Regions from separate parts of the Streptomyces sp. NPDC015139 genome, predicted to be linked through region 1. Evidence: predicted binding sites of a transcription regulator. Region 1 holds the regulator's gene; each other region holds the start of a gene.
What was found. Region 1 encodes HrcA, which represses chaperone genes, less so after heat shock. Its sites were predicted from a motif close to TTNGCACTCNGNNNNNCNGAGTGCNAA; they were not measured.
Positions count from the first base shown of each region.

Region 2: groES (co-chaperone GroES) is a predicted target of HrcA. The motif match lies at 3,901-3,927, and genes of this name have one in related genera.
Region 3: groL (chaperonin GroEL) is a predicted target of HrcA. The motif match lies at 8,813-8,839, and genes of this name have one in related genera.

Region 1 covers NZ_JBIBUW010000003.1:302,355-312,546, reverse strand. The annotation lists gene hemW (radical SAM family heme chaperone HemW) at 1-868, shown strand, start outside; gene ACF08B_RS10180 (DUF3097 domain-containing protein) at 881-1,684, opposite strand; gene ACF08B_RS10175 (MBL fold metallo-hydrolase) at 1,719-2,453, opposite strand; gene hrcA (heat-inducible transcriptional repressor HrcA) at 2,617-3,633, shown strand; gene dnaJ (molecular chaperone DnaJ) at 3,634-4,770, shown strand; gene ACF08B_RS10160 (nitronate monooxygenase) at 4,986-6,074, shown strand; gene ACF08B_RS10155 (16S rRNA (uracil(1498)-N(3))-methyltransferase) at 6,071-6,811, shown strand; gene ACF08B_RS10150 (VOC family protein) at 6,831-7,223, shown strand; gene ACF08B_RS10145 (hypothetical protein) at 7,342-7,887, shown strand; gene ACF08B_RS10140 (S41 family peptidase) at 7,933-10,192, shown strand, end outside.
Region 2 covers NZ_JBIBUW010000003.1:786,423-796,614, reverse strand. The annotation lists gene ACF08B_RS12310 (RNA polymerase sigma factor) at 1-784, shown strand, start outside; gene ACF08B_RS12305 (methyltransferase domain-containing protein) at 813-2,000, opposite strand; gene ACF08B_RS12300 (polysaccharide deacetylase family protein) at 2,091-3,002, shown strand; gene ACF08B_RS12295 (polysaccharide deacetylase family protein) at 2,999-3,817, shown strand; gene groES (co-chaperone GroES) at 4,073-4,381, shown strand; gene groL (chaperonin GroEL) at 4,505-6,133, shown strand; gene ACF08B_RS12280 (ester cyclase) at 6,200-6,907, opposite strand; gene ACF08B_RS12275 (SDR family oxidoreductase) at 6,982-7,755, opposite strand; gene ACF08B_RS12270 (MOSC domain-containing protein) at 7,807-8,475, opposite strand; gene ACF08B_RS12265 (LysR family transcriptional regulator) at 8,556-9,464, shown strand; gene ACF08B_RS12260 (WhiB family transcriptional regulator) at 9,557-9,886, opposite strand.
Region 3 covers NZ_JBIBUW010000002.1:339,233-349,424, forward strand. The annotation lists gene ACF08B_RS06015 (GNAT family N-acetyltransferase) at 1-932, shown strand, start outside; gene ACF08B_RS06020 (DUF4031 domain-containing protein) at 914-1,189, opposite strand; gene ACF08B_RS06025 (hypothetical protein) at 1,197-1,580, opposite strand; gene ACF08B_RS06030 (MurR/RpiR family transcriptional regulator) at 1,637-2,542, shown strand; gene murQ (N-acetylmuramic acid 6-phosphate etherase) at 2,676-3,599, shown strand; gene ACF08B_RS06040 (PTS transporter subunit EIIC) at 3,616-5,100, shown strand; gene ACF08B_RS06045 (hypothetical protein) at 5,102-5,671, shown strand; gene ACF08B_RS06050 (NADH:flavin oxidoreductase) at 5,693-6,817, opposite strand; gene groL (chaperonin GroEL) at 7,028-8,650, opposite strand; gene ACF08B_RS06060 (cold-shock protein) at 8,950-9,153, opposite strand; gene ACF08B_RS06065 (MoaD/ThiS family protein) at 9,596-9,874, opposite strand; gene thrC (threonine synthase) at 9,871-10,192, opposite strand, start outside.

The DNA.
Region 1 (10,192 bases):
GGCGCCGGACGCGGAGATCACCACGGAGGCCAACCCGGAGTCGGTGGACCCCGCGTACCTGGCCACCCTCCGCGAGGGCGGCTTCAACCGCGTCTCCTTCGGCATGCAGAGCGCGCGGCAGCACGTACTGCGGATCCTCGACCGGACCCACACCCCGGGCCGCCCCGAGCGCTGCGTCGCCGAGGCACGGGCGGCGGGCTTCGAGCACGTCAACCTCGACCTGATCTACGGCACCCCGGGGGAGAGCGACGACGACTGGCGGGCCTCGCTGGACGCCGCGATCGGTGCCGGACCGGACCACGTCAGCGCGTACGCGCTCATCGTCGAGGAGGGCACCCAGCTCGCCCGGCGCATCCGCCGGGGCGAGATCCCGATGACGGACGACGACGCCCACGCCGACCGCTACCTGATCGCGGACGAGACCCTGTCGGCGGCGGGCTTCGGGTGGTACGAGGTCTCCAACTGGGCGACCTCGCGGGCGGGCCGGTGCCTGCACAACGAGCTGTACTGGCGGGGCGCCGACTGGTGGGGCGCGGGCCCGGGCGCCCACAGCCACGTCGGCGGAGTGCGCTGGTGGAACGTGAAGCACCCGGGCGCGTACGCGGCGGCGCTCGCGTCGGGGCGGTCGCCGGGCGCCGGGCGTGAGGTGCTGTCGGACGAGGACCGCCGGGTCGAGCGGATCCTGCTGGAGCTGAGGCTCAGCGAGGGCGCGCCGCTGGACCTGCTGAAGGAGGCGGGCCTCGCGGCCTCCCGCCGCGCCCTGTCGGACGGCCTGCTCGAGGCGGGGCCGTACGACGAGGGGCGCGCGGTGCTCACGCTGCGCGGGCGGCTGCTGGCCGACGCGGTGGTGCGGGACCTGGTCGACTGAGCCCGCCGGCCGTCACTCCGGCGCCGTGACGAAGTCGATCAGTTCCTCCACGCGGCCCAGCAGCTCAGGCTCCAGGTCCTTGTAGGACCGCACCCGGGACAGGATCGACTGCCAGGCCGCGCCCGTGTTCTCCGGCCAGCCCAGGGCCCGGCACACGCCCGTCTTCCAGTCCTGGCCGCGCGGTACCGTCGGCCAGGCCGCGATCCCCAGGGACGACGGCTTCACCGCCTGCCAGATGTCGATGTACGGGTGGCCGACCACCAGCGCGTGTCCGCTCGTCACCGACTCGGCGATGCGCCACTCCTTCGTGCCCGGCACCAGGTGGTCCACGAGCACGCCCAGCCGCGCGTCCGGGCCCGGCGCGAACTCGGCCACGATCGACGGCAGGTCGTCGACGCCCTCCAGGTACTCCACGACCACGCCCTCGATGCGCAGGTCGTCGCCCCAGACCCGCTCGACCAGCTCGGCGTCGTGCCGGCCCTCGACGTAGATACGGCCGGCGCGGGCCACGCGCGCGCGTGCGCCGGGCACGGCGACCGAGCCGGAGGCGGTGCGGGTGGGCCGTACCGGGCCCGCGGCGGGCCGCACCAGGGTGACCACCCCGCCGTCCAGCAGGAAGCCGCGCGGCTCCAGCGGGAACACCCGGTGCTTGCCGAAGCGGTCCTCCAGGGTCACCGTGCCGGCCTCGCAGCGGATCACCGCCCCGCAGAACCCGGTACCGGCCTCCTCGACCACCAGGCCGGGGTCGGCCGCGACCTCCGGAGCCGGCTTCGGCTTCTTCCACGGCGGGGTCAGGTCGGTCGAGTACTGGCGCATTCGGATGACGATAGGAGAAGCCGTGGGCGGGTGCTCACGACACGCCGAATCGCGTGGCCAGGGCGTCGCGTTGACGTCGTACGAAGCCCGCGTCGACCACCGCTCCGTGACCGGGCACGTACAGCGCGTCCTCGCCGCCGAGCGCCAGCAGCCGGTCGAGCGCGGCCGGCCAGCGCGAGGTGACGGCGTCCGGGCCCGCCTGGGGCTCGCCGGACTCCTCGACCAGATCGCCGCAGAACACCACCTCCGGCCCGCCGGACACGCTCGCCGGGACCAGGACCGCCAGGTCGTGCGCGGTGTGCCCGGGGCCCACGTTGGCCAGCAGCGCCTGCCGGCCCTCGCCGAGGTCCAGGGTCCACTCGCCGGAGACCAGGTGCCGGGGCGGGGCCAGCGCGTCGACCGCCTCGTCCGCGTCCGCCACCGCCAGACCGTTGCGGACCGCGTCCAGGCGCAGCTCCTCGCGCTCGTGGGTGAACACCGCGTCGACGCCGACCGCCGCGTACACCCCGGCCCCGGCGAACGCGGCCGCCCCGAAGACGTGGTCGAAGTGGGGATGGGTGAGCGCGAGATGGGTCACACGTCCGCCGGACAGCTCCTGGGCCGCGGAGCGCAGCCGCGCCCCCTCGGCGAGGCTGGAACCGGCGTCCACCATCAGCGCCGTGCTCCCGCTCAGCACCAGGCCCACCGTGCAGTCCCAGCCGGGCAGCCGGCACCGTCCGACACCGGCGGCCAGTCGTTCCCATCCCAGGTCTTCCCAAGTCACCGTCATACCGCGACGCTAACGTCACGAGCCGGTACGGACCGGACCGACCTTGCCCGGTCAGTACCCCACGGCCGTACACTGGGCCGGGGAATGCTGGCACTCGCACGGGAAGAGTGCCAGGCGGACGACCCGAAGGGCCGAGGGGACGACGTGCAGGAGGTGCGCGCGAATGCTGAGTGAACGCAGGCTTCAGGTGCTGCGCGCCATCGTCCAGGACTACGTGGGCACCGAGGAGCCGGTGGGTTCCAAGGCGCTCACCGAGCGGCACAGCCTCGGCGTCTCCCCGGCCACCGTCCGCAACGACATGGCGGCCCTGGAGGACGAGGGGTACATCGCGCAGCCGCACACCAGTGCCGGGCGCATCCCCACCGACAAGGGCTACCGGCTGTTCGTGGACAAGCTCGCGGGCGTGAAGCCGATGACCGGGCCCGAGCGGCGGGCGATCCAGAACTTCCTGGAGGGCGCCGTCGACCTCGACGACGTCGTCGCGCGGACGGTGCGGCTGCTGGCGCAGCTGACCCGGCAGGTCGCGGTCGTGCAGTACCCCTCGCTGACCCGGTCCACCGTCCGGCACGTGGAGCTGCTCTCGCTCGCCCCCGCGCGCGTGATGCTCGTGCTGATCACGGACACCGGCCGGGTCGAGCAGCGGATGGTCGACTGCCCGGCGCCGTTCGGCGAGGCCTCACTGGCGGATCTGCGGGCGCGGCTGAACAGCCGGGTCGCCGGCCGCCGGTTCACGGACGTGCCGCGACTGGTCGAGGACCTCCCGGAGGGCTTCGACGTCGACGATCGCGGTACGGTCTCCACGGTGCTCTCCACCCTTCTGGAGACACTGGTCGAGGAGAACGAGGAGCGGTTGATGATCGGCGGTACCGCCAATCTCACCCGCTTCGGGCACGACTTCCCCCTCGTGATCCGGCCCGTCCTGGAGGCACTGGAGGAGCAGGTCGTGCTCCTCAAGCTCCTGGGCGAGGCGAAGGACCCCGGCGTGACCGTGCGCATCGGCCACGAGAACGCCCATGAAGGACTCAACTCCACGTCCGTCGTGTCGGTCGGCTACGGTTCGGGCGGCGAGGCGGTTGCCAAGCTCGGCGTGGTCGGACCGACCCGCATGGACTACCCGGGAACGATGGGAGCGGTACGCGCAGTGGCACGGTACGTCGGACAGATCCTGGCGGAGTCGTAAGTGGCCACGGACTACTACGCCGTTCTCGGCGTGCGCCGCGACGCGTCGCAGGATGAGATCAAGAAGGCGTTCCGTCGGCTCGCGCGCGAGCTGCACCCGGACGTCAACCCGGATCCGAAGACCCAGGAGCGGTTCAAGGAGATCAACGCCGCCTACGAGGTGCTGTCGGACCCGCAGAAGAAGCAGGTCTACGACCTCGGCGGCGACCCGCTCTCCCAGTCGGGCGGCGCGGGTGCGGGCGGCTTCGGGGCCGGCGGCTTCGGCAACTTCTCGGACATCATGGACGCGTTCTTCGGTACGGCGTCGCAGCGCGGGCCGCGCTCGCGCACCCGGCGCGGCCAGGACGCGATGATCCGGATCGACGTCGAGCTGGACGAGGCGGCCTTCGGCACGACCAAGGACATCCAGGTCGACACCGCGGTCGTCTGCAACACCTGCAACGGCGAGGGCGCGGCCCCCGGCACGTCCGCCCAGACGTGTGACATGTGCCGCGGCCGGGGCGAGGTCTCCCAGGTCACCCGGTCCTTCCTGGGCCAGGTCATGACCTCCCGTCCCTGCCCCCAGTGCCAGGGCTTCGGCACGGTCGTGCCGACCCCGTGCCCGGAGTGCGCCGGTGACGGCAGGGTCCGCTCGCGCCGCACGCTGACCGTCAAGATCCCGGCCGGTGTCGACAACGGCACCCGCATCCAGCTCGCGGGCGAGGGCGAGGTCGGCCCGGGCGGCGGTCCGGCCGGTGACCTGTACGTCGAGATCCACGAGCTGCCGCACTCGACGTTCCAGCGGCGCGGCGACGACCTGCACTGCACGGTCACGATCCCGATGACCGCGGCGGCCCTCGGCACCAAGGTGCCGCTGGAGACCCTGGACGGCATGGAGGAGGTCGACATCCGGCCCGGCACCCAGTCCGGCCAGTCGATCCCGCTGCACAACCGGGGCGTCACGCATCTGCGCGGCGGCGGCCGGGGCGACCTGATCGTGCACGTCGAGGTCACGACCCCGACCAAGCTCGACCCCGAGCAGGAACGGCTCCTGCGGGAGCTGGCCAAGCTCCGCGGCGAGGAACGCCCCACGGGCCAGTTCCAGCCGGGTCAGCAGGGGTTGTTCTCCCGGTTGAAGGACGCCTTCAACGGGCGCTGACGCCGTGCGCCGCGGGAGTGGCCGGAAGCCCGGGGGGTGACCCCCGGGCAGGCGCGGCCGGCCCGGGCCGGCAGGGGCTGTTCTCGCGGTCGAAGGACGCCTTCGACGGGCGCCGAGGCGGGCCGTACGGGGTGCTCCGGCGCCCCTATGCCGGTGGCCTATGCCGCGGGAAGCCCGGATTCGGACTTGTTCGGGGGACGTGACAACATGCGCTCATGTCCTCCGCGCTGACCGATCTCTTCCCCCACCCGATCGTGCAGGCCCCCATGGCGGGCGGCGGTTCCGTCCCGCAGCTCGCCGCTGCCGTATCCGAGGCCGGCGGCCTCGGGTTCCTCGCCGCCGGGTACAAGACGGCCGACGGCATGTACCAGGAGATCAAGCAGCTGCGGGGGCTCACGAGCCGCCCCTTCGGCGTGAACGTGTTCATGCCCCAGTCCGAGTACGCCGAGTCCGGCGCCGTGGAGGTCTACGCCCACCAGCTGGCCGGGGAGGCCGCCTGGTACGAGACCGAGCTGGGCGACCCGGACAGCGGACGGGACGACGGCTACGAGGTCAAGCTCGCCGTGCTCCTGGACAACCCGGTGCCGGTGGTGTCCTTCCACTTCGGCGTGCCGAGCCGTGAGGCGCTCGACGCGCTGCGCCGGGCCGGCACCCTCACCCTGGTCACCGCCACCACCGCCGAGGAGGCCCGCGCGGTCGAACGAGCCGGGGCGGACGCGGTGATCGCACAGGGCGTCGAGGCGGGCGGCCACCAGGGCACCCACCGGGACATCCCGGAGAACGACGGGTCCGGCATCGGGCTGCTGTCGCTGATCGCGCAGATCCGTGAGGCCGTGCGCATCCCGGTCGTCGCCGCGGGCGGCATCATGCGCGGCGGCCAGATAGCCGCCGTCCTCGCGGCGGGCGCCGACGCGGCCCAGCTCGGCACCGCCTTCCTCGCCACCCCCGAGTCGGGCGCCCCCGCGCCGCACAAGCAGGCACTCACCGACCCGCTGTTCGCGCGCACCGAACTGACCCGCGCCTTCTCCGGCCGGCCCGCGCGCGGACTGGTCAACCGCTTCGTACGCGAGCACGGCCCCTACGCCCCCGCCGCCTACCCCGAGATCCACCACCTCACCGCCCCGCTGCGCAAGGCCGCCGCCAAGGCCGCGGACGCGCAGGGCATGGCGCTGTGGGCGGGCCAGGGCCACCGGCTGGCCCGGGAGCTGCCCGCCGGGCGGCTGGTGGAGGTGCTGGCCGCCGAACTCGCCGAGGCCAGGACAGCGTTGTCGAACCTGCCCGGAACCGGAGGTGAGCGGCGATGACCGCACCCGTCTTCGTGGTGGACCGACTCGAGGGGGTCGGCCCGGAGTTCGTGCTCGACGGCCCCGAGGGCCGGCACGCGGTGTCGGTGAAGCGGCTGCGGCCGGGCGAGGACGTGGTCCTCACCGACGGGTGCGGCCACTGGGCCGAGGGCGTCGTCAAGGCGGCCGAGGGCAAGGACCGGCTGGTCGTCGCCGACCTGGCGCCCGTCCACGAGGAACCCCCGGCCGCCCCGCGGATCACCGTCGTCCAGGCCCTGCCCAAGGGTGACCGGGGCGAACTCGCCGTGGAGACCATGACCGAGGTCGGCGTCGACGCGATCGTGCCCTGGCAGGCGTCCCGCTGCATCACCCAGTGGAAGGGCGACCGGGGCCTGAAGGCCCTCGGCAAGTGGCGGGCCACGGCCCGGGAGGCCGGCAAGCAGTCCCGCCGGGTCCGCTTCCCCGAGGTCGCGGACGCGGCGACGACCCGGCAGGTCGGCGCGCTGCTGGCCGGCGCGGACTTCGCGGCCGTCCTGCACGAGAGCGGCGACGAACGCCTGGCCACCGCCGAACTGCCGGCCGCCGGTGAGATCATGCTGGTCGTCGGGCCCGAAGGTGGCGTCTCCCCCGAGGAGTTGGCGTTGTTCGCGGAGGCGGGCGCCAGGCCCTACGTGCTCGGCCCCACCGTGCTGCGCACATCCACCGCCGGCACCGCCGCCGCGGCCCTCCTGCTGGGCCGCACCGGCCGCTGGTCCTGACACCATCTGGGGGACAATCGTGGAACTCGCCCAAGTCCGGCTCCTGGTGACCGACTTCGCCGCCTGCTACCGCTTCTACGCCGACGTCCTCGGCCTGAAGCCGCAGTCCGGCGCGACCGAGGGCCCGTACGAGAAGTTCAGCGCGCACGCCGGCTCCGCCGGGCTCGCCCTGCAGGACCGGGTGATGATGGCCGAGGTCCTCGACGAGCTGAACGGGACCGTCACCGGCCACCGCTCGCTGGTCGTGCTGCGGGTGGACGACCTCGACGCCTACTGCGCGGAGATCACCTCCCGGGGCGCCGTCCTGATCCACGGCCCGGCCCCCATGACCGACCGGATGCGTGTGGCTCACCTCAAGGATCCCGAGGGCAATCTGGTCGAACTCCAGGAGTGGCTGCTGCTGCTCGGCTGACCGGGCGTCGGGTGGGCGAAGTCCCCTGCCCCGGGGGGCGCGTGGGCCGCTTCCCCGAACGGGTGAGTGGCCGTATGCGCCCTTCCGTCCCGGCCGCACCGGTGGCACCCTGCCCTTCATGGGGGCTTCGAGACGGATCCGGGCCGGGACGCGCGGGACGCGGACGTGGGCCGTCGCGGGACTGGCCGTGCTGGCCGGCGGCGCCATGGTGGCGTGCCAGGGCGATCTCAGCACCGCGACCGTCGCCTACACCACCGACACCACGGCGACGGCCCGGCTGAAACACGAGCACGTGGACGTCAGCTGGCTGACCTGCACCGGCAGCTACGGCGACGGCGGCGGTACGGCGGCCGGGACGCCCTCGCCGTCCGAGACCACCGTCGTCTCCGTCGACTGCCGGGGCGAGACCGAGGACCGGCGGAAGATCACCGTCACCGGCAAGGTCACCAAGGCCGTCGACGGCGCCTGCGTGCGCGGCGACCTGACGGCCAGGGTCGGCGGCAGACAGGTCTTCCACGTCGACGGGCTCGGCGACTGCGACGCCACGCCCGGGCCGACGTTCCGCCCGCCCACCGGAGGGGGGCGGCCGACCGTGACGGTCACCGTCACCCGGACCCTGTGGTGCAAGGGCGACCCCACCTGCTGGCCCGTCGAGGGCAAGTGATCGAAAGGGGAGCGGCGCGCACCGGCCGCTGCGTACAGTGACGGGGTGACTCAGGGTGCTTCGACGGGAACCACGGAAACCTCCGCCTATCTCCGATTCCCCCATGTCCGGGGCGACTTGGTGGCATTCGTCGCCGAGGACGACGTCTGGCTGGCGCCCCTGGACGGTGGCCGCGCCTGGCGGGTCAGCGCCGACAACAGGCCGGTGGCCAGACCCCGGATCTCACCGGACGGGCGCCTCCTCGCCTGGACCTCCACCCGGGACGGCGCCCCCGAGGTGCACGTCGCCCCCGTCGACGGGGGCCCCGCCCGGCGGCTGACGTACTGGGGCAACGGCCGTACCGGGGTGCGCGGCTGGACCGCCGACGGACGCGTCCTCGCGCTCGGCGCGCAGGGCCGGCCCAGCTTCCGCCAGACCTGGGCGCACGCCGTACCGCTGGACGGCGGCCCCGCCGAGACCCTGCCGTACGGGCCCGTCGGCGACCTGGCGTTCGGGCCGGCCACGGTGCTGCTGTCCGTGCCGATGGGGCGCGAGGCCGCCTACTGGAAGCGCTACCGGGGCGGCACGGCCGGCAAGCTGTGGATCGACCGGGCCGCCGACGGCGAGGGCACCGGCGACTTCGTCCGGCTGCACGAGGACGTCGACGGGAACATCGAGTGCCCGGTGTGGGTGGGGGACCGGATCGCGTTCCTCTCCGACCACGAGGGCACGGGCGCCCTGTACTCCTCCCTCGCCGACGGCTCCGACCTGCGTCGGCACACCCCCCTCGGCGGCTTCTACGCCCGCCACGCGGCCGGCGACGGCGACCGGGTCGTCTACAGCAGCGCCGGTGAACTGTGGCTGCTGGACGACCTGGAGGGCGCCGAGCCGCGCCGGCTGGACGTACGGCTCGGCGGCCCCCGGGTGGACCTGCGGCCCCGCCCGGTGAACGCCTCCCAGTGGTTCGGCGAGGCGTCCCCGGACCACACCGCGCGCGGCAGCGCCGTGTGCGTGCGCGGCGGTGTCCACTGGGTCACCCACCGCTCGGGCCCGGCCCGCGCCCTCGCCGCCACCCCCGGCGTCCGCGCCCGCCTGCCCCGCGCCTTCCGCGCCGACGGCGAGGAGTGGGCGGTGTGGGTGACGGACGCCGAGGGCGACGACGCCCTGGAGTTCGCGCCGGCGACCGGGACCGTGCCCGGTGCCCCGCCCCGCCGGCTCGCCGCCGGGCAGCTCGGCCGGGTCCTGGAGCTGGCCGTGTCGCCCGACGGCAGCCGGGCCGCGGTCGCCGCGCACGACGGGCGGCTGCTGCTCGTCGAGCGGGAGACCGGTGAGGTCCGCGAGGTCGACAGCAGTGACGACGGCGAGGTCTCCGGACTCGCCTTCTCGCCCGACTCCGCCTGGCTCGCCTGGGCCCACCCCGGTCCGCGCCCGCTCTCCCAGCTGCGGCTCGCCCACACCACCGACCTGTCGGTCACCGAGGCGACCCCGCTGCGCTTCCAGGACTACGCGCCCGCCTTCACCCTCGACGGCAAGCACCTCGCCTTCCTCTCCAACCGCGCCTTCGACCCGGTCTACGACGAGCACGTCTTCGACCTCGCGTTCGTGGTGGGCGCCCGGCCGCATCTGATCACCCTGGCCGCCACCACCCCGTCCCCGTTCGGGCCGCAGCGCCACGGCCGGCCCTTCGAGACCTCCGACAAGGAGGAGACCGCCGAGGGCGAGGGCACCCCCGCCACCCGCATCGACCCCGAAGGCCTCGCCGACCGGATCGTGCCCTTCCCGGTGGAGGCCGGCCGCTACTCCGGTCTGCGTGCCGCCAAGGACGGCGTCCTCTGGCTGCGCCACCCGGTGCACGGTGTCCTCGGCGCCTCCCGGGCCCACCCCGAGGACCCCGACCCGCACACCGAGCTGGAGCGCTACGACCTCGCCCAGCGGCGCCTGGAGCACCTGGCCTCCGACGCCGACCACTTCGAGGTCAGCGGCGACGGCAAACGCGTCCTGCTGTGGAGCGACGGCCGGCTCCGGGTCGTCCCCGGCGACCGCCGCACCGGCGGCGAGGACGACGGCGACACCAGCGTCACCGTGGACCTCGCCCGCGTCCGGCAGACCCTCGACCCGGCCGCGGAGTGGCGGCAGATGTACGAGGAGACCGGCCGCCTGATGCGCGACCACTTCTGGCGCCCCGACCTCGGGGGTGTCGACTGGGACGGTGTCCTCACCCGCTACCGCCCGCTGCTGGCCCGGCTCGCCACCCACAGCGACCTCATCGACCTGCTGTGGGAGGTGCACGGCGAACTCGGCACCTCGCACGCCTACGTGACTCCGC
Region 2 (10,192 bases), 480 kb from region 1:
CATCGTCCGCGCCAAACGCACCCTCGCCACGAAGAACGTCGCCTTCGAGGTGCCGTACGGCCCCGATCGCGAAGCCCGTCTCGGATCCGTCCTGGACGTCATCTACCTGATCTTCAACGAGGGGTACGCGGCCACCGCCGGCGACGACTGGCTGCGTCCCGGACTGTGCGAGGACGCCCTGCGCCTGGCCCGCGTGCTGTCCGCGCTGATGCCCAGGGAACCCGAGGTGCACGCGCTGACCTCGCTGCTGGAGTTCCAGGCGTCCCGGGCCGCCGCCCGCACCGGTCCCGACGGCGCACCGGTGCTGCTGCGCGACCAGAACCGCCGCCGCTGGAACCGCATGCTGATCGCCCGCGGCGTCCGGTCCCTCGCCCGCGCCGGGGCCACCGCGAGCGGTGGCCCCGGCCCCCACGCCCTCCAGGCGGCGATCGCCGCGTGTCACGCGCACGCGTACACGTACGAGGAGACCGACTGGCGCGCCATCGCCACCCTCTACGGCCTGCTGGCGGCCCGTGCCCCGTCTCCCGTGGTCGAGCTGAACCGGGCGGTCGCCGTCTCCCTGGCCGACGGTCCGGCCGAGGGCCTGAAGCTGGTCGACGCCCTGGCCGCGGAGCCGGCCCTGCGCGAGTACCACCTGCTGCCCAGCGTCCGCGGCGACCTGCTGGCCCGCCTGGGACGCACGGCCGAGGCCCGCGAGGAGTTCCTGCGGGCGGCGGAACTGGCCCGCAACGGACGCGAACGCGCCCTGCTGGAGTCCAGGCTCCGGTCCCTGCCGACCGGTTGAGGCCCGCCCCGGGGCGGGGAGCGAGGCCCTACGCCGCGCCGGGGCCCGAGGGCCGGGCGGGGGAGCCGATCAGCATGGTCGGTGCCCCCGCGACCCGGGTGAGGAACACGGTGGCCGAGTGGGGGCCCTGGGGCCTGACCTTGCGGCGCAGCTCCTCCGGCTCCACGGCCGAGCCGCGCTTCTTCACGGTCAGGATGCCGACCTCCCGCTCCCGCAGCAGGGCCTTCAGTCTCTTCACGTTGAACGGAAGCCGGTCGGTGATCTCGTAGGCCGAGGCGAACGCGGTGGGTCGCAGTTCGTCGGCCGTGACGTAGGCGATCGTCGCGTCGAGGAGTCCGCCGCCGACCTCCTCGGCCACCTCGGCGACCAGATGCGCACGGATCACGGCGCCGTCGGGCTCGTACAGATACCGTCCCACCGCACGCACCTGGGGGTCGGGCAGGCCGCGGCCGGGCAGGGTGCGCGGGCCGGGCAGGAGCGTGGCCCGGACGGTTCCGGCGGCCCCGGTGCCGAACCACAGCACGGCCTCCTTCACGTCCCCGCCGTCGGAGATCCACTCCGCCCCGGCCTCGGCCGGCACGGCCTCGTGCGGGATGCCCGGGGCGATCTTGAGAGCCGCCCGGGGGGCCGCGAGCGCCGCGCCGACCGCCCAGGACAGCGGCGGCGAGTACGCCTCGGGATCGAAGATGCGGCCGCGTCCGCCCCGCCGGGCCGGGTCCACGAACACCGCGTCGTACCCGGCGGTGTCCACCTCCGTGACGTCGGCCTCGCGCACCTCGATCAGGCCGGCGAGACCGAGCGCGTCGGCGTTCGCCCGGGCCACCGCCGCCGTCACCGGGTCCCGGTCGACGGCCAGCACCCGGATCCCCGCCCGCGCCAGCGCGATGGCGTCCCCGCCGATCCCGCAGCACAGGTCGGCCACCGAGGTCACGCCCAGCTCCGCGAACCGGCGTGCCCGGTACGCCGCCACCCGGGCCCGCGTCGACTGCTCGACGCCGTCGGGCGTGAAGAACATCCGCCCGGCGTCCTCGGCGCCGAACTTGGCCGCCGCCCGCTGCCGCAGCCGTGCCTGGCCGAGCGCGGCCGACACCAGCTCGGCCGGATGGTCGCGGCGCAGCCGGGTGGCCACGGCCAGCTCCTGTGCGGGCGCGGTGTCGCGCACCTCGTCGAGGAGGGCGCGGCCTTCGGGGGTGAGGAGGAGGGCGAGGTCGTTCACCGGGTCATTGTGGGCCAGTCGGTGGATGCTGTGCCTCCGGCGGAGGTGTCGGCCCGGGTTCGGGGAGGGGTCCTGCGAGGATCCGGCACCATGCGAGAAGTAGTACAAAATGACAAAAGCCGGACTCGTCTCCGGCGGCTGCTCCTCGGCGGCGGAGCCGCCACGCTGGCCACCGCGGCCCTCCTCGCCGGCTGCGCCGGCCCGGACTCCGGGCGCTCCGCGCCCGCCGAACGCGCCCCCGCGCAGGCCCTCGGCCCCGAGGCCCGCCAGGCCGCCGAACACGCCAGGCTGGCCGCCGCCGCCCGGCGCTGGGGACTGGACCGGGCCCCGCTGACGCCACCGGCGCCCCCCGCGAAGAAGCCGAGGATCACCGCCCGTGCCGGGTTCGAGGTGGACCACCAGGAGGACTGGAACCTGCCCCCGGTCTTCACCACGGTCCCCACCCGGCAGAAGGTCGTCTTCCTGACGATCGACGACGGCGCCGAGAAGGACCCGAAATTCCTCGCCATGATGCGGGAGCTGGGCGTCCCGTACACCGCCTTCCTCAGCAACTACCTGGTGAAGGACGACTACGCCTACTTCCGGGCGATGAAGGGCTACGGCAACACCCTCAACAACCACACGCTGCACCACCCCTACCTGCCGGGTCTGTCCTACGAGGAGCAGCGGGACGAGATCTGCGGCATGCAGGACATCATGAAGAGGCAGTTCGGCAAGGCGCCCACCGTCTTCCGCCCGCCGTACGGCAACTACAACCAGGACACCCTGGTCGCCGCCAAGTCCTGTGGCATCAAGTACGCGCCGATCTGGAACGAGGAGGTCTTCGTCGACCACTGGGAGTACCGCGAGGACGACCAGCGGCTGCGCCGCGGCGACATCGTCCTCACCCACTTCCGCGGCCGGGACGACTGGAACGGCACGATGGTCGACGACATGCGCCGCTTCCTGAACAAGGTCACGCGCGAGGGCTACGCGGTGGCCCGCCTGGAGGACTACCTGTGAGGCGGGCGCGGGGCCCGGCCGCGGTCCTCGCCGCGGCACTCCTCCTCACGGGCTGCGCGCAGTCAGTCGACCCCATCGAGCGCCTCGGCAAGAAGGCCGCCCAAGGGGTACGCCCGTCCGGCCCCGCCCCCGACCGCTCCTACCGCCACTGGGGCCTGACCGAGCCCCTGCGCCGCCCGCCCCGCCCCGCCGCCCGGCCCCTCGGGCTGGACCCGGACGGCGCGCGCGGCACCCTGCCACGTGTCCTGGACCGCGTCCCCACGGGCGACCCGGTCGTCTTCCTCACCTACGACGACGGCGCCGAGCAGGACCCCCGCTTCGTCGACATGGTCCGCGAACTCCGGCTCCCCGTGAGCATGTTCCTCACCGACAGCATCGCGGGCCCCGGCTACGGCCACTTCGCGCGGCTGCGCCGGCTCGGCGCCGGCATCCAGAACCACACCCTCGACCACCGCGCCCTGGCCGGTCAGCCGTACGCGGGCCAGCGCGCCGAGATCTGCGGCCAGCAGCACCGGCTGAGCGCCCGGCTCGGCGTCCGGGCCCGTCTCTTCCGCCCGCCCTACGGCACGTACGACCGCACCACCCTGCGCGCGGCGGCCGACTGCGGCATCTCGGCGGTCGTCCTGTGGCGCGCCGCCCTCACCCCGGCCGACCTCGTCTACACGAGCGGCGACCACCGGCTCCGCCCCGGCGACATCATCCTGGTCGGCCCGGACGAGTCCACGGGCCCCACCCTGAGGGAACGCACGACCCGTGTCCTGCGCCGGGTCCAGCAACGGGGCCTGACGGTGGGACGGCTGGAGGACTACCTGTAGGGCGGCCCCCGGCGACAGCGGGGCGGAGACCGGGTCGCATCACGGACTCCGGGCACCCGATTCCGCCGACGCGCCGCACGGCATTGGCACTCCGCTTGACCGAGTGCTAATCGCGGTCATAGTCTCGGCTCTGGCACTCCCCCCTGGAGAGTGCCAACACGCGACGGGCAGGTCCGGCACCCGCGACGACGGATCCACCTGGTCGCCACCTCAGACAGTTAACCCCGTGAGATCTCCGAAGGGGGAGGTCGGATCGTGACGACCACCAGCTCCAAGGTTGCCATCAAGCCGCTCGAGGACCGCATTGTGGTCCAGCCGCTCGACGCCGAGCAGACCACCGCCTCTGGCCTGGTCATCCCGGACACCGCGAAGGAGAAGCCCCAGGAGGGCGCCGTCCTCGCCGTGGGCCCGGGCCGTTTCGAGAACGGCGAGCGCCTTCCGCTCGACGTCAAGGTCGGCGACGTCGTCCTGTACAGCAAGTACGGCGGCACCGAGGTGAAGTACAACGGCGAGGAGTTCCTCGTCCTCTCGGCTCGCGACGTCCTCGCGATCATCGAGAAGTAAGACACCTCGAGCACCTTTGATGCTTGATGCTGCGCCCCTGGCCCCCGCGACCACATAAGAAGCCGGGCGCCCGGGGCGCAGTGCCTTTTACACCCACAGATTTCCGAGAGGGCTGCCGCTGTCATGGCGAAGATCCTGAAGTTCGACGAGGACGCCCGTCGCGCCCTGGAGCGCGGCGTCAACAAGCTGGCCGACACGGTGAAGGTGACGATCGGCCCCAAGGGCCGCAACGTCGTCATCGACAAGAAGTTCGGCGCCCCCACCATCACCAACGACGGTGTCACGATCGCCCGTGAGGTCGAGATCGAGGACCCGTACGAGAACCTCGGCGCGCAGCTGGTGAAGGAGGTGGCGACCAAGACCAACGACATCGCTGGTGACGGCACCACCACCGCCACCGTGCTGGCCCAGGCCCTGGTCCGCGAGGGCCTGCGCAACGTCGCCGCCGGCGCCTCCCCGGCCGCCCTCAAGAAGGGCATCGACGCCGCCGTCGCCGCCGTCTCCGAGGACCTGCTCGCCACGGCCCGCCCGATCGACGAGAAGTCCGACATCGCCGCGGTCGCCGCGCTGTCCGCCCAGGACCAGCAGGTCGGCGAGCTCATCGCCGAGGCGATGGACAAGGTCGGCAAGGACGGTGTCATCACCGTCGAGGAGTCCAACACCTTCGGTCTGGAGCTGGACTTCACCGAGGGCATGGCCTTCGACAAGGGTTACCTGTCGCCGTACTTCGTGACGGACCAGGAGCGCATGGAGGCCGTCCTCGACGAGCCCTACATCCTGATCACGCAGGGCAAGATCGGCGCGATCGCCGACCTGCTGCCGCTGCTGGAGAAGGTCATCCAGGCCAACTCCTCGCGCCCGCTGCTGATCATCGCCGAGGACGTCGAGGGCGAGGCCCTGTCGACCCTGGTCGTCAACAAGATCCGCGGCACCTTCAACGCCGTCGCGGTGAAGGCCCCCGGCTTCGGCGACCGCCGCAAGGCGATGCTGCAGGACATGGCCACCCTCACCGGCGCCACCGTCATCTCCGAGGAGGTCGGCCTCAAGCTCGACCAGGTCGGCATCGACGTGCTCGGCTCCGCCCGCCGCGTCACCGTCACCAAGGACGACACCACGATCGTCGACGGCGCCGGCAACAAGGCGGACGTCGAGGGCCGCGTCGCCCAGATCAAGGCCGAGATCGAGTCCACGGACTCCGACTGGGACCGCGAGAAGCTCCAGGAGCGCCTCGCGAAGCTGGCCGGCGGCGTGTGCGTGATCAAGGTCGGCGCCGCCACCGAGGTGGAGCTGAAGGAGAAGAAGCACCGTCTGGAGGACGCCATCTCCGCGACCCGCGCCGCGGTCGAGGAGGGCATCGTCTCCGGTGGTGGCTCCGCCCTGGTCCACGCCTCCAAGGTCCTCGAGGGCAACCTCGACAAGACCGGCGACGAGGCCACCGGTGTCTCCGTGGTCCGCAACGCCGTCGTCGAGCCGCTGCGCTGGATCGGTGAGAACGCCGGCCAGGAGGGCTACGTCATCGTGTCCAAGGTCAAGGACCTGGACAAGGGACAGGGCTACAACGCCGCCACCGGCGAGTACGGCGACCTGATCAAGGCCGGCGTCATCGACCCGGTGAAGGTCACCCGCTCCGCCCTGGAGAACGCCGCCTCCATCGCCTCCCTGCTGCTCACGACCGAGACCCTGGTCGTCGAGAAGAAGGAAGAGGAGCCGGAGGCCGCCGGCCACGGCCACTCGCACGGCCACGCCCACTGACGCACGTCAGGAACGGGACAGCAGGGCCCGGCACCCCTCGGGGTGCCGGGCCCTCGCCGTGCGCGGCTAGTTCTCCAGCGCGTCCAGCGCCCCCAGCTGCTCCATCAGACCCAGCCGGTCGTACTGCCACCAGCCCTCGCGGATCCTGCCCGTGCCGTCGAACCGGAAGACGGTCGTCCCCGTCATGGACACCTCCCGGCCGGTGTTCGGCAGGCCCAGGAACTCGCCCTTCTGGATGCCGTTCCACGTCCACCGGCTGCACACCCGGTCCCCCTGGGTGAGCTGGTCCTCGACCGTGAACGTGAAGTCGAAGCCGCCGCGCCACATCTCGATCTCGCGCCGCATGTTGTCCAGCCCGAGCGCGTCCTGCTCATTGCCCGGGTCGTGGTGGTGGTAGTTCTCCGCGAGCAGGCCGTTCAGCGGGGGCAGCGGTCCCCGCACGGAGATCGTCTCGAAGAAGCGGCGCGCGGCGGCCGCCTCCAGCGGCTCGTCGCGTACGACGTCCAGGTCGGTGAAGGTCGGCGTCCCGTCGCACAGGGCGGCCATCTCCCGGAAGATCCGGTCGGTCTCCGGCAGCTTCGAGTTCCGCATCGCCTCGTCGTACGACGGGAACTCCACGATCTCGACGACGTGCGAGGCGTCCGAACGGTCCGTGCCGATCACCGCGTGCGTCGCGGTGCGCTTCCCCCTGGTCTGTTCGACCCACTGGTCGATCAACCGGTTCATCTCGTCGAGCCGGCTGGTCCTGCAGTCGATGAGCTGTACGAACGTCATGGCGCCGCCTCCCGGCCCCCTGGGTCCGGATCCGTCCATCCCATTTTCCCACCGGAACGCGGGCGCCACCCGTCCTACTGGGGCCCGTACTTGCGTCCCGTCCGGGAGCTGATCCCGCCCAGCAGCCCGCGCGGGGTGACCTTCACCAGCCCCATCAGCGCCTTGTACCGCGGGTCCGGGACGGACAGCGACTTGCCGCGCGCCAGGTCCGCGAGCGCCGCCGCGACCAGCTTGTCGGCGTCCAGCCACATCCAGCCGGGGATGTTGTCCGTGCCCATGCCGGCCCGCTGGTGGAACTCGGTGCGCACGAAGCCCGGGCACAGCGCCATCAGGCGCACGCCGCTGCCCGCCAGGTCCTTCGCCGCGCCCTGCGTGAACTGCACGACCCACGCCTTGGACGCGCCGTACGTGCCGCGCGGCACGAAGGCGGCCACCGAGGCGACGTTGACGACCCCGCCCCGCCCGCGCTCCCGCATCGCCGCGGCCGCCGCCGACGTCAGCCGGAGCACCGCCTCGCAGTGCACCTTGAGCATCTTCAGCTCGTCCGCCATGGACACGTCCAGGTAGCGGCCCTTGTTGCCGAAGCCGGCGTTGTTGATCAGCAGGTCGACCGGGTTCTTCCGGTCGCCGAGCCGGTCGGCGACCGTCTCGATGCCCTTGTCCTCGGACAGGTCGGCGCTCAGCACCTCCACCTCGATGCCGTGCCGGTCGTGCAGTTCGGTCGCCTGCTCGCGCAGCCGCTTGGTGTCCCGGGCGACCAGGACGAGGTCGTGCCCGTCAGCCGCCAGCCGCCGCGCGAACGCGGCGCCGATCCCCGCGGTCGATCCCGTAATCAGAGCCGTTGTCATGGCCCAAGGGTAGTGACCCGCACCGACGGCGGCGCGGCCGGTGACGTGCCCTCAGCGGGCCTGTGCGGCGATGTACTTGCGGGCCGCGGCCAGCGACTCCGTGTGCAGCGCGTCGCCCGCGTCGAGCAGTCGCGGCAGCAGTTCCCGCTCGGTGGTGACCGCACGGAACTGCAGCGCCGCCGTCACCCCGTGCCCGGGCCGGTGCACGATCTCGATCGGATCGCCCGCCTGTATCCCGCCCGGCTCGATCACCCGGAGGTAGGCACCCGTTGCGCCCTTCCGTGTGAACCTCTTGACCCACCCGCGCTCGCCCAGATGGCCCTGGAACGTACGGCACGGGATCCGCCCGGAGGTCACCTCCAGCACCACCTCGGAACCGATCCGCCACCGCTCGCCGATCAGCGCGCCGGAGACGTCCAGGCCGGCCGTCGTCAGGTTCTCTCCGAAGCAACCGTTGGCCAACGATCGGCCGAGTTCGCGCTCCCAGTCGTCGAGGTCCTCGCGGGCGAACGCGTACACCGCCTGGTCGACCCCGCCGTGGTGCCGCAGGTCGCACACGGCGTCCCCGGCGAGCCCGCTCGCCCCGGTCCCCTTGGGGCCCGGCGCCGCCACCCGCACCGGCCCCTCGGCCGGCTTCTTGTCGATGCCCGTCACGCCTTCCGGCTGGTCCGTGTAGGGCACCGGCTGCGGGCGGCCCAGATTGACCGAGAGAAGCTGCATGCCGGGAACGGTACGTGAGCCTTCTCAAAGCGTCGAGCGGATTTGTGACGCCCTCCCCAAGCAGCCCTTATGCTCGAAGGGTGATCGAGGCCCGTCATCTCCGTGTCCTGCGCGCCGTCGCCACCACCGGTTCCTTCTCGGCGGCGGGGCGCGAACTGGGCTGCACCCAGCCCGCCGTCAGCCAGCAGATGAAGGCCCTGGAAGCCTCGGTCGGCACGCCGCTGCTCGTGCGCACCGGCCGCGAGATGCGGCTCACCCAGGCCGGCGAGGCCCTGGTCCGGCACGCCTCCGGCATCCTGGCGGGCCTCACCGCGGCCGAGGAGGAGGTCGCCGCGATCGCGGGCCTGAGGGCGGGCCGGGTCCGGCTGGTCTCCTTCCCCAGCGGCAGCTCCACCCTGGTGCCCACCGCCCTGGCCGCCCTGCGCGCCGCCCATCCGGGCACCCGTGTCTCCCTGGAGGAGGCCGAGCCCCCCAAGTCCGTGGACCTTCTGCGGGAGGGGGACTGCGACCTCGCCCTCGCCTTCCGCTACGAGGGCGCCGCCACCGCCGAGGACTGGGACGACCTCGTCGTACGGCCCCTGTTGACGGACCGCCTGGTCGCCCTCGTGCCCGAGCGGCACCGGATCGCGCGCGCGGAGAGCGTCGCCATCGGTGAACTGGCCGAGGAGCCCTGGATCGCGGGCTGCCCGCGCTGCCGCGGCCAGCTCGTGCAGGTGTGCGAGGGAGCCGGCTTCACCCCGCGCATCGACTTCGCCACCGACGACTATCCGGCGGTGGTCGGCCTGGTCGGCGCCGGGCTGGGGGTCGCCGTACTGCCGCAGCTCGCGGTGGAGTCGGTGCGGCCCCGGGGGGTGCGGGCGGTGCGACTGGAGCCCGCGGTACGACGGGAGATCGTCGCTCTCACCCTGCCGGACCTGGCACAGGTGCCGACCGTGGCGGCGACGCTGGAACAGCTGGCCCGGGCGGCCCGGGCGGCCGGGCGTCCGTAGAAAGGGCCGCGGCAGAGTCGAGGGCACGCCTTCCCGCGTGCCCAGGAGGGGATGGGACGCACCCGGTGGTCTGTGGGTGCTGAAACGTTCCTTCAGTGGTTCGAGGCGGTGTCGCCGCTGGTGCTCGATGCCGTCACCAGGCGGTTGCGTGCCCGCCCCATCAACTCCTCACGCTCGTCCTCGGTCAAGCCGCCCCACACTCCGTACGGCTCGCGCACCGCCAACGCGTGCGCCGCGCACTCCGCACGGACGGGGCACCTCATGCAGACCTCCTTGGCCGAGTTCTCGCGAGCGCTCCGAGCCGCCCCGCGCTCGCCCTCCGGGTGAAAAAAGAGCGAGCTGTCCACCCCGCGGCAGGCAGCGAGCAGCTGCCAGTCCCACAGGTCCGCGTTCGGTCCGGGAAGGCGGGAGAAATCTGCCATTACGTGACCCCTTGTAGCCGTTCTGGGCGGATACGGTGCCAACGACCGTACATCTCCGGTCTAAGGAGATGAAAATATGACTCATTGCGAATCTAGCCCCGGACACTGCGAAACGGGAAGAAAAAGGGCTGAATGGGGCATAGGTTGTGATGAAAAGTTGAGGGTCCGTCGGGCATGTCTGCACCGTGTCGACGCCCTCACGTAGAGTGCCGAAGACGGCACGCGGCCCCGTAACTCTTTCGAGTGACCGTCGTTGAGAGTGCGGAGGCGGTTGAAAACACAAGCGCTCGGGCAGGCGTCCGAGAC
Region 3 (10,192 bases), on a different contig from region 1:
TGGCGGGCCGCGCCCAGGAGGCGTACGCACCCTTCGGCATCACCTTGGACGAGGGCACCGACAGCGCGGGCCTGCTGCACGTGATCGACACGACCGGCGTGCTGTTCGCCACCACCGTCGCCACCACCCCGCCCGACGTCCGCGCCTTCCACCCGTACCCCTTCGGCAACGCGGACCGCGAGGGCTTCGCCGCGATGGGCATCGCCGAGGTGCTGCTGCACACCCACGACATCGCCGAGGGCCTAGGCATCGCGTACGAGCCGGACGAGGACCTGGCGGAGTCCGTCCTGGCCTGGCTCTTCCCGCACGTCCAGCCCGGCACCGCGCCCTGGCCGACGCTGCTGTGGGCCACCGGCCGCGGCGAACTGCCCGGCCGCGCCCCGGTCACCGAGTGGCACTGGCGCAACAACCTCGTCCTGCCCACCGGGCGCCTCAGCCTGACCGGCATCCGCCCGGCCGCCGCCCGCGACCTGCGCCTCGGCGGCGACGGCGGCCTCACCTGGGCCGACGGCGGGCCGTACGAGGGCACCCGGGAGGCCGCCGGCTTCCTGGTGAAGGCGTACGAAGCGGGCGTGCACCGGCCGGAGTTCGGGGTCTTCGCCCTCGTACGCCGGGAGGACGGCCTGGCGGTCGGCGGCATCGGCTTCCACGGCGCCCCGGACGAGGAGGGCACGGTCGAGATCGGCTACGACCTCGTCGAGGGAGCGCGCGGCCGGGGCTACGCCACCGAGGCCGTGGACGCGCTGGCCGCGTGGGCGCTGGCCCGTCCCGACGTCGCCCTGGTCATCGCCACCATCGAGGCGGACAACGTGCCCTCGCAGCACGTGATCACCCGGGCGGGGTTCACCCGGGCCACCGTGGAGGAGGAGCGCACGGCCCGCGAGGAGCACGGCATGGACGGCGGGCTCCTGCTCTACGTCCGCCGGGCCTGACCGCGCTTGCGCCGCCGCAGACCCGACGCGTGCAGCAGCCGCACCACCTCGCGGCTGCTGACCTCCACCGCGCCCGCGGCCACCACCTCCGCGTACCGGTGCGAGGGCACGTCGTAGTGGTCGCGCTCGAAGGCCCGCCGGGGCACGCCCAACCGCTCGGCGAAGGAGTGCAGTTCGTCGTACGACACGTCGCTCACCAGGTGCGACCACATGCGGCCGTGGCCGGGCCAGGCCGGCGGGTCCACGTAGACGGTCACGGGCGCCTCACGAGGACACCGGCCCGCCCGCGGCCGATCCCAGCGAGCCGACCGCCGCGACCTTCACACCCGCCTTGTGGCACACCCAGTGCGGGTCCGGGCCCAGTTCCGGCTCCACGTCCAGCGCGTGCGGATCGCCCGAGCCGCACACCGGGCACAGCGGCCAGCGGCCGTACCGCTCCAGCAGCGCGTCCTGCACGTCCTGGGCGACCAGACCGGCGACGAACGGCGCGCCCTGCGGCCACTGCTCCACCCACCAGCGGCGCTGGGCGACGGAGTCCTCCACCAGCGAGACCACGTCCGCCTCGGCGACCTCACGCGCCACCAGATCGGCGATCACCAGGGCGCGCGCGGCATGCAGGGCCTGCTCGAGGGGAGTGACGGGTTCCATGGAACCCATTGTGCGCACTCTTGACCACAGGACCGAACCGAAAATATCTTTCACCTGTGACCCAGGAAGTGAAGGAAATTTTCGGGCAGCCGGGCGGGTCGCTCGCCGCCAAGGTGCGCACCCTCGCCCCCTCCATGACCCGGTCCATGCAGCGCGTCGCCGAGGCCGTGGCGGGCGATCCGGCAGGCTGCGCCGCCCTCACGGTCACCGGCCTCGCCGAACTCACCGGCACCAGTGAGGCGACGGTCGTCCGCACCGCCCGCCTCCTCGGCTACCCCGGCTACCGCGACCTGCGCCTCGCCCTCGCCGGGCTGGCCGCGCAGCAGCAGTCCGGCCGGGCGCCCGCCATCACCACCGACATCGCGGTGGACGACCCCATCGCCGACGTCGTCACGAAACTGGCCTACGAGGAACAGCAGACCCTCGCCGACACCGCCGCCGGCCTGGACACCGTCCAGCTGGGCGCGGCCGTCGCCGCACTCGCCGGGGCGCGCCGGACCGACGTGTACGGCATCGGCGCGTCCGGGCTCGTCGCCCAGGACCTCACGCAGAAGCTGCTGCGGATAGGGCTCATAGCCCACGCGCACAGCGACCCGCACCTCGCGGTGACCAACGCGGTGCAGCTCCGCGCGGGCGACGTGGCGATCGCGATCACGCACTCCGGCTCGACGGGGGACGTCATCGAGCCGCTGCGGGTCGCCTTCGAACGCGGGGCGGCCACCGTCGCCATCACCGGGCGGCCCGACTCGCCGGTGACGCAGTACGCCGACCACGTGCTGACCACCTCCACGTCCCGGGAGACCGAGCTGCGGCCGGCGGCGATGTCCTCGCGGACCAGTCAACTGCTCGTGGTGGACTGTCTGTTCGTCGGAGTGGCGCAGCGGACGTACGAGACGGCCGCGCCCGCTCTGGCCGCGTCGTACGAGGCGCTGGCCCATCGCCACCGGGCCTCCTCGCGCTAGACCGCAGGACCGAAGACAGGACCGACCGTGGGAGGGACCGGCGGGTCCGACGTGGCTGGTCGCGCCGTTTCCCGCGCCCCCAGGTAGGTTCACCAACCCCCCCGACGGAAAGTGACCGGAGAGAGCCGCCCCGATGACCTCCCCCGACCTGCGCAGCCAGTTGGCCTCCCTGACCACCGAGGCGTTCCGGCCCGAGCTCGCCGAGATCGACCGGCTGCCCACCCTCGACATCGCCCGCCTGATGAACGGCGAGGACGCCGGTGTGGCCTCCGCCGTCGCCGCCCAGCTGCCGCGGATCGCCGCCGCCGTCGACGCCGTCGCCGAACGGATGGCCCGCGGCGGACGCCTGGTCTACGCCGGCGCCGGTACCGCCGGCCGGCTCGGCGTGCTGGACGCCTCCGAGTGCCCGCCCACCTTCAACACCGATCCCGGACGGGTCGTCGGCCTGATCGCGGGCGGCCCCGAGGCCATGGTCAGCTCCGTCGAGGGCGCCGAGGACTCCCCGGAGCTGGCCCGCAAGGACCTCGACTCGCTCGGGCTCACCGCGGACGACGCGGTGGTCGGCGTCTCCGCCTCCGGCCGCACCCCGTACGCCGTGGGCGCCGTCGAGCACGCCCGCGGCCTCGGGGCCCTGACCGTCGGCCTGTCCTGCAACGCGCACAGCGCGCTCGCGGCGGCCGCCGAGCACGGCATCGAGGTCGTCGTGGGCCCGGAACTGCTCACCGGCTCCACCCGGCTGAAGGCGGGCACGGCCCAGAAGCTGGTCCTGAACATGCTCTCGACCATCACGATGATCCGGCTCGGCAAGACCTACGGGAACCTGATGGTCGACGTGCGCGCCTCCAACGACAAGCTCCGGGCCCGTTCCCGCCGGATCGTGTCGCTGGCCACCGGCGCGGCCGACGAGGAGATCGAGCGGGCCCTGACCGAGTCCGGCGGCGAGGTGAAGAACGCCATCCTCACCCTTCTCGCCGACATCGACGGCCCTACGGCCGCCCGCCTTCTGGAGGAGTCCGGCGGCCATCTGCGCGCCGCGCTGGCGCACGCGGCGGGCTGACCCGCACGCTCGGGGCGTGCGCAACGACCCCGTCTCCACCGCGGCCGCCGTCCTCATCCGGGTCGGCGGTCCGGCCAACGTCACCTCCGTCGCCCACTGCATGACCCGGCTCCGGCTGGGACTCGCCGATCCGTCGGCGGCGGACGAGGAAGCCCTGCGGTCCCTGCCCGGTGTCCTCGGGGTGGTCGACGGCGGGGGCGTCTGGCAGATCGTGCTCGGCCCCGGTGTCGTCGACGAGGTCACCGCGGCGGTGGAGGACCTGGTGGCGCGGGCGCCGAGCGGCACCGCCCCGGAGCGGTCCGGCGCCGGGCACCTCGCCGACGAGGGCGCCCGGATCAAGGAGGGCCTGCGGCGGCGCAACGCCACGCCCGTCAAGAACGGCCTGCGGCGCGTCGCGGGCGTCTTCGTCCCGCTCATCCCCGCCCTGATCGGCTGCGGCATCCTGGCCGGGCTCAACGGGCTGCTGCTCAACGCCCACCTGCTGCCCGGGCTCACCCCCGCCCTGTCCGCGATCGCCTCCGCCTTCATGGCGCTGATCGCGGTGTTCGTCGGGGTCAACACCGCGAAGGAGTTCGGCGGCACGCCCGTGCTGGGCGGCGCGGTGGCGGCCGTCGTCGTCTACCCGGGCGTGGCGAAGGTGACCGCGTTCGGCGTGCACCTGGCCCCCGGGCAGGGCGGGGTGCTCGGCGCGCTCCTGGCGGCACTGCTGGCGACCCGGGTGGAGAAGTGGTGCCGGGGCCGGGTGCCGGGCGCGCTGGACGTCCTGCTCACCCCCACGGTCACCGTGCTCGTCTCCGGGCTCGTCACGCTGTACGGCCTGATGTACGCGGCCGGTGCGGTGGCCTCCGCGATCGGCGTCGTGGCCGACCGGCTCCTCGCGACCGCGGGCGCCGTGGCCGGGCTGGTGCTGGGCGGGCTCTTCCTCCCGCTGGTCATGCTGGGCCTGCACCAGGCCCTGATCCCCATCCACACCACCCTCATCGAACAGCAGGGCTACACCGTCCTGCTCCCGCTGCTGGCCATGGCGGGCGCGGGCCAGGTCGGCGCGGCCCTCGCGGTGTACGTCCGCCTGCGCCACGACGTCTCGCTGCGCACGACGATCCGCTCCGCCCTCCCGGCCGGTCTGCTCGGCGTCGGCGAACCCCTCATCTACGGCGTCTCCCTGCCGCTCGGCCGGCCGTTCCTGACCGCCTGCGCGGGCGGCGCGGCGGGCGGGGGCTTCGTCGGCTTCTTCGCCATGTCCGGCACCAAGGTGGGCGCCACGGCCATCGGCCCGTCGGGCTGGGCCCTGTTCCCGCTGCTGGCGGGGAACCGCAGCCCGGCGATGACGGCGGCGGTCTACGCGGGCGGTCTCCTCACCGGCTACCTCGTCGGCTTCCTCGCGACCTGGACGACCTTCCGGCCCCCCGTCGCCGAGGGTGTGGCGGGAGCCGGCGGCCGGGCCGGGAGAGGGGTCGTCACGGCCCCGGTGCACCATGGAGGCGAGGAGGCGACGGACTGACATGAATCATGCCCAGCTCACCGCCCTGGGGCGGGCGCTCCGGCTGCTCGGGGAACACGGCGAGGCCCTCGGGGCCGACACGCCCGACGCACGGCTGCACGAGATCAAGGACGATCTGCGCCGGGCGCTCGACCTCACCGAGGAGAGCGTCACCGGCGCCGCGCCGAGCACCCGGTGCCCGGAGCATCCGCAGGGACCGGTCGACGAGAGCGCACCCGACCTCTGCCTGCTCTGCGAGACCCGGCGGCGGGCCGCCCGGCGCTCGGAGTACCAGGGCAGGCCCCGCGCGGAGGAGCCGGCCGCCCAGGCCCCCTCCCGCTACGGCGTGCGCGGCGAGCGTCCACAGCCCCAGCAGCGATGGCTGCCGGAGCTGTGGAACGGCCAGGAGTGGCAGCTGTGCGGGACGCCCAGGCGGGACCGGCGCGAGGCCGAGGCCTACCTCGCCGCCCAGCGGCGCGGGTCCCGGCCCGCCATGGCGTACCGGCTCGTGCACGAGTTCACCGACTACGAGGTGCTGCGGGTGTGGGGGACGCCGGTGCGCGTCGACATCGAACCCATGGGCAACCTGTAGCCGGCGGTCCCGCGGGGGCGGTCAGCTGAGGGTCTTCAGCGCCGCCGCGTCGTACGGCTTCAGGTCGTCGAAGCGGTCGGAGAGGACCTTGGCGGCCCACTCCGGGTCCTGGAGCAGGGCCCGGCCGACGGCGACCATGTCGAACTCGTCCGCCTCCAGGCGGTCCAGGAGGTTGTCGATGCCCTTGACCGGGGAGCCCTCGCCCTGGAAGGCGTTGATGAAGTCGCCGTCGAGACCGACCGAGCCGACGGTGATGACCGGCTTGCCGGTGAGCTTCTTCGTCCAGCCGGCCAGGTTCAGGTCCGAGCCCTCGAACTCCGGCAGCCAGTAGCGGCGCGTGGACGCGTGGAAGGCGTCGACGCCGGCCGCGGCCAGCGGGGCGAGGATCGCGTCCAGCTCCTCCGGGGTCTCGGCGAGGCGGGCGGTGTAGTCCTGCTGCTTCCACTGCGAGAAGCGGAAGATGACCGGGAACTCGGCGGACACCCGCTCGCGGACCGCGGCGACGATCTCCGCGCCGAACCTGGTGCGGGCCACCGGGTCGCCGCCGTACGCGTCCGTGCGGCGGTTGGTGCCCGCCCACAGGAACTGGTCGACGAGGTAGCCGTGGGCGCCGTGGATCTCCACACCGTCGAAGCCGATGCGCTCGGCGTCCGCGGCGGCCTGCGCGAACGCGGCGACGACGTCGTCCAGGTCCTTCCGGCTCATCGCCCGGCCGGTGGCCTCGGCGCCCTCGGTGACCAGACCGGACGGGCCGACGGCGGGGGCGTCCGCGAAGGGCGGCTCGCCCTGCTTGCGGACCATGCCGATGTGCCACAGCTGCGGGACGATCGTGCCGCCCGCCGCGTGCACGTCCTCGGCGACGCGGGCCCAGCCGGCGAGCTGCTCCTCACCGTGGAACCGCGGCACGCGGTCGCTCTGGCCGGCCGAGTCGTGGCCGACGTAGGTGCCCTCGGTGACGATCAGGCCGACACCGGCCCCGGCACGGCGCGCGTAGTAGGAGCGCACGTCCTCGCCGGGAACACCGCCCGGGGAGAACATGCGGGTCATCGGGGCCATCACGATCCGGTTCGGGACGGTGAGGCCGTTCAGCGCGATCGGGCGGGAGAGGATCTGGGCCGCGCGGGAGGCGGGCAGGGTGACGGTCACGTGGGGGGCTCCTCGTGAAGTGCGTTGTTAACCGAACGGTATGTGCGCGCGCATTGTTGCAGCATCTTAAGCAAGCGCCTATGCGCTCCCCCACATTCCCCACCGCCCCGATCCCGCACGTGATCCGGAACACGCCCGAGGGCGGTACCCCCTGCCAGTGGCAGGGCGTACCGCCCTCGTACGAAAGGACTGGTACCGATCCCGGAGGGATCAGAAGTCCATGTCACCGCCCGGCATGCCGCCGCCGGCCGGCGCGGCGGCCTTCTCCGGCTTGTCGGCGATGACGGCCTCGGTGGTGAGGAACAGCGCGGCGATGGAGGCGGCGTTCTGCAGGGCAGAGCGGGTCACCTTCGCCGGGTCGATGATGCCCTCGGCGACCAGGTCGACGTACTCGCCGGTCGCGGCGTTCAGGCCGTGGCCCGGGGTCAGGTTGCGCACCTTCTCCACCACGACACCGCCCTCGAGGCCGGCGTTGACGGCGATCTGCTTGAGCGGGGCCTCCAGGGCGATGCGCACGGCGTTGGCGCCGGTCGCCTCGTCACCCTCGAGCTCCAGCTTCTCGAAGACCTGGGAGGCCTGCAGCAGGGCCACGCCACCACCGGCGACGATGCCCTCCTCGACGGCGGCCTTCGCGTTGCGGACGGCGTCCTCGATGCGGTGCTTGCGCTCCTTGAGCTCCACCTCGGTGGCGGCACCGGCCTTGATGACCGCGACACCGCCGGCGAGCTTCGCCAGGCGCTCCTGCAGCTTCTCGCGGTCGTAGTCCGAGTCGCTGTTCTCGATCTCGGCGCGGATCTGGTTGACCCGGCCGCCGACCTGCTCCGAGGAGCCGGCACCGTCGACGATGGTGGTCTCGTCCTTGGTGATGACGACCTTGCGGGCGCGGCCCAGGAGGTCCAGGGTCGCGTTCTCCAGCTTGAGGCCGACCTCCTCGGAGATGACCTCGCCGCCCGTGAGGATGGCGATGTCGCCGAGCATGGCCTTGCGGCGGTCGCCGAAGCCCGGGGCCTTGACGGCGACGGACTTGAAGGTGCCGCGGATCTTGTTGACGACCAGGGTCGACAGGGCCTCGCCCTCGACGTCCTCGGCGATGATCAGCAGCGGCTTGCCCGACTGCATGACCTTCTCCAGCAGCGGGAGCAGGTCCTTGACCGAGGCGATCTTGGAGTTGGCGATGAGGATGTACGGGTCCTCGAGCGACGCCTCCATGCGCTCCATGTCGGTCGCGAAGTAGGCGGAGATGTAGCCCTTGTCGAAGCGCATGCCCTCGGTGAGCTCGAGCTCCAGACCGAAGGTGTTGCTCTCCTCGACGGTGATGACGCCTTCCTTGCCGACCTTGTCCATGGCCTCGGCGATGAGCTCGCCGATCTGGGTGTCGGCGGCGGAGATGGACGCGGTGGAGGCGATCTGCTCCTTGGTCTCGACGTCCTTCGCCTGCTCCAGCAGGGCGGCGGAGACGGCCTCGACGGCCTTCTCGATACCGCGCTTCAGAGCCATCGGGTTGGCGCCGGCGGCGACGTTGCGCAGGCCTTCCTTGACCAGGGCCTGGGCGAGCACGGTCGCGGTGGTCGTACCGTCACCGGCGACGTCGTCCGTCTTCTTGGCGACTTCCTTGACCAGCTCGGCGCCGATCTTCTCGTACGGGTCCTCGAGCTCGATCTCCTTGGCGATGGAGACACCATCGTTGGTGATCGTGGGGGCGCCCCACTTCTTCTCGAGGACGACGTTGCGGCCCTTGGGGCCGAGCGTCACCTTGACGGCGTCCGCGAGCTGGTTCATGCCGCGCTCGAGGCCGCGCCGCGCCTCCTCGTCGAACGCGATGATCTTGGCCATGTGAAGTGGTCCCTCCAGGACTGGGGGTGATTCCTTCGGACCGCGCCCGCGCCCGCGACGGACGGCTCGCCGGCCGCGTGGTTCCTTGCCCCACTTGGCCTGCGGGCCTCACCGACCCGGTCCTTCGTTGTCACTCTCACCTTCAGAGTGCTAACGCAATGATTAGCACTCGGCATGGTCGAGTGCAAGCGCCTTCGGGGGTGGGACCCGCCCCGTCGGCCACCCGCGAGCGGCGGGGCCGGGGCATGACGAAGGGCCCGCACCCTGTGCGAGGTGCGGGCCCTTCGTGCAAGAAACGTTCAGGCGCTGAGGCGAACCATGTCGGCCTGCGGGCCTTTCTGGCCCTGCGAGATCTCGAACTCCACCCGCTGGCCCTCTTCCAGGGTGCGGTAGCCGTCCATCTGAATGGCGCTGTAATGGACGAATACGTCCGCACCACCGTCGACCGCGATGAAGCCGTACCCCTTCTCCGCGTTGAACCACTTGACGGTGCCCTGAGCCATGCCTAACTCCCCTATTACTGGCCCTTGCACAGATCCACACTTCGCGGACCCGGGTCAGACCTCACCCCCCATGGGACGGGGGCGTGCGCCGGAACGCGTCGACCGCGGCTGAATGTATCTGTCCAACTGCCGTCTGCAACAGGTCAATCGGACGAGAATTCTGGACGGGGACGGTCCGGAATCTGCCGAGAATTCGCCCGAATTCAGGGCAAGTCGGGCCCCATAAAAGGAGCAAAAGCCGCATAAAGCCCGCGTAGTTTGGCTACTTCTTGTCGGGCCTGCGGCATGAATGCAGGGCTCGTGACCCGAAGGCCACGACCGTGTTCCCCAACTGTACCGCGCTCAATCACGCAGAATTGCCCCCTCCGCTTCTCTCACGGAGGGGGCAATCCGATGAACAATGCGTTACCGCTGTTACCGAAGGTAATGATCGGTCATCCGGTCAGCAGCCGCCGGCCACCGCGGGAATGATCGAGACACCCGCGCCGTCGGGCGTGGCCGTCTGCAGGCCCTGCTCGAAACGCACGTCGTCGTCGTTGACGTAGACGTTCACGAAACGGCGCAGCCTGCCCTGGTCGTCCAGCACCCGGGCGGCGATTCCGGTGTGGTTCTTCTCCAGGCTCTCGATGACCTCGGCGAGGGTCACCCCCTCGGCGCTGACCTCGGCCTGGCCGCCGGTGTAGGTGCGCAGGATGGTCGGGATGCGAACGGTCACGCTCATGCGAGGCCAGCCTCTCGGAAGGAGTCCAGGGTCGGGCGGATGGTGGCGCTGAGGCCGGTGCCGGCCACCGCGTCGAGGGTCTTCAGGCCGTCGCCGGTGTTGAGGACGACCGTGGTCTTCGCCGGGTCCAGCAGGCCGTCCTTGAGCAGCTTGCGGGTGACGCCGACGGTCACGCCGCCCGCCGTCTCCGCGAAGATGCCCTCGGTGCGGGCGAGCAGCTTGATGGCGTCGACGACCTCGGCGTCCGTCACGTCCTCCACGGCGCCGCCGGTGCGGCGCGCGATGTCGAGGACGTAGGGGCCGTCGGCCGGGTTGCCG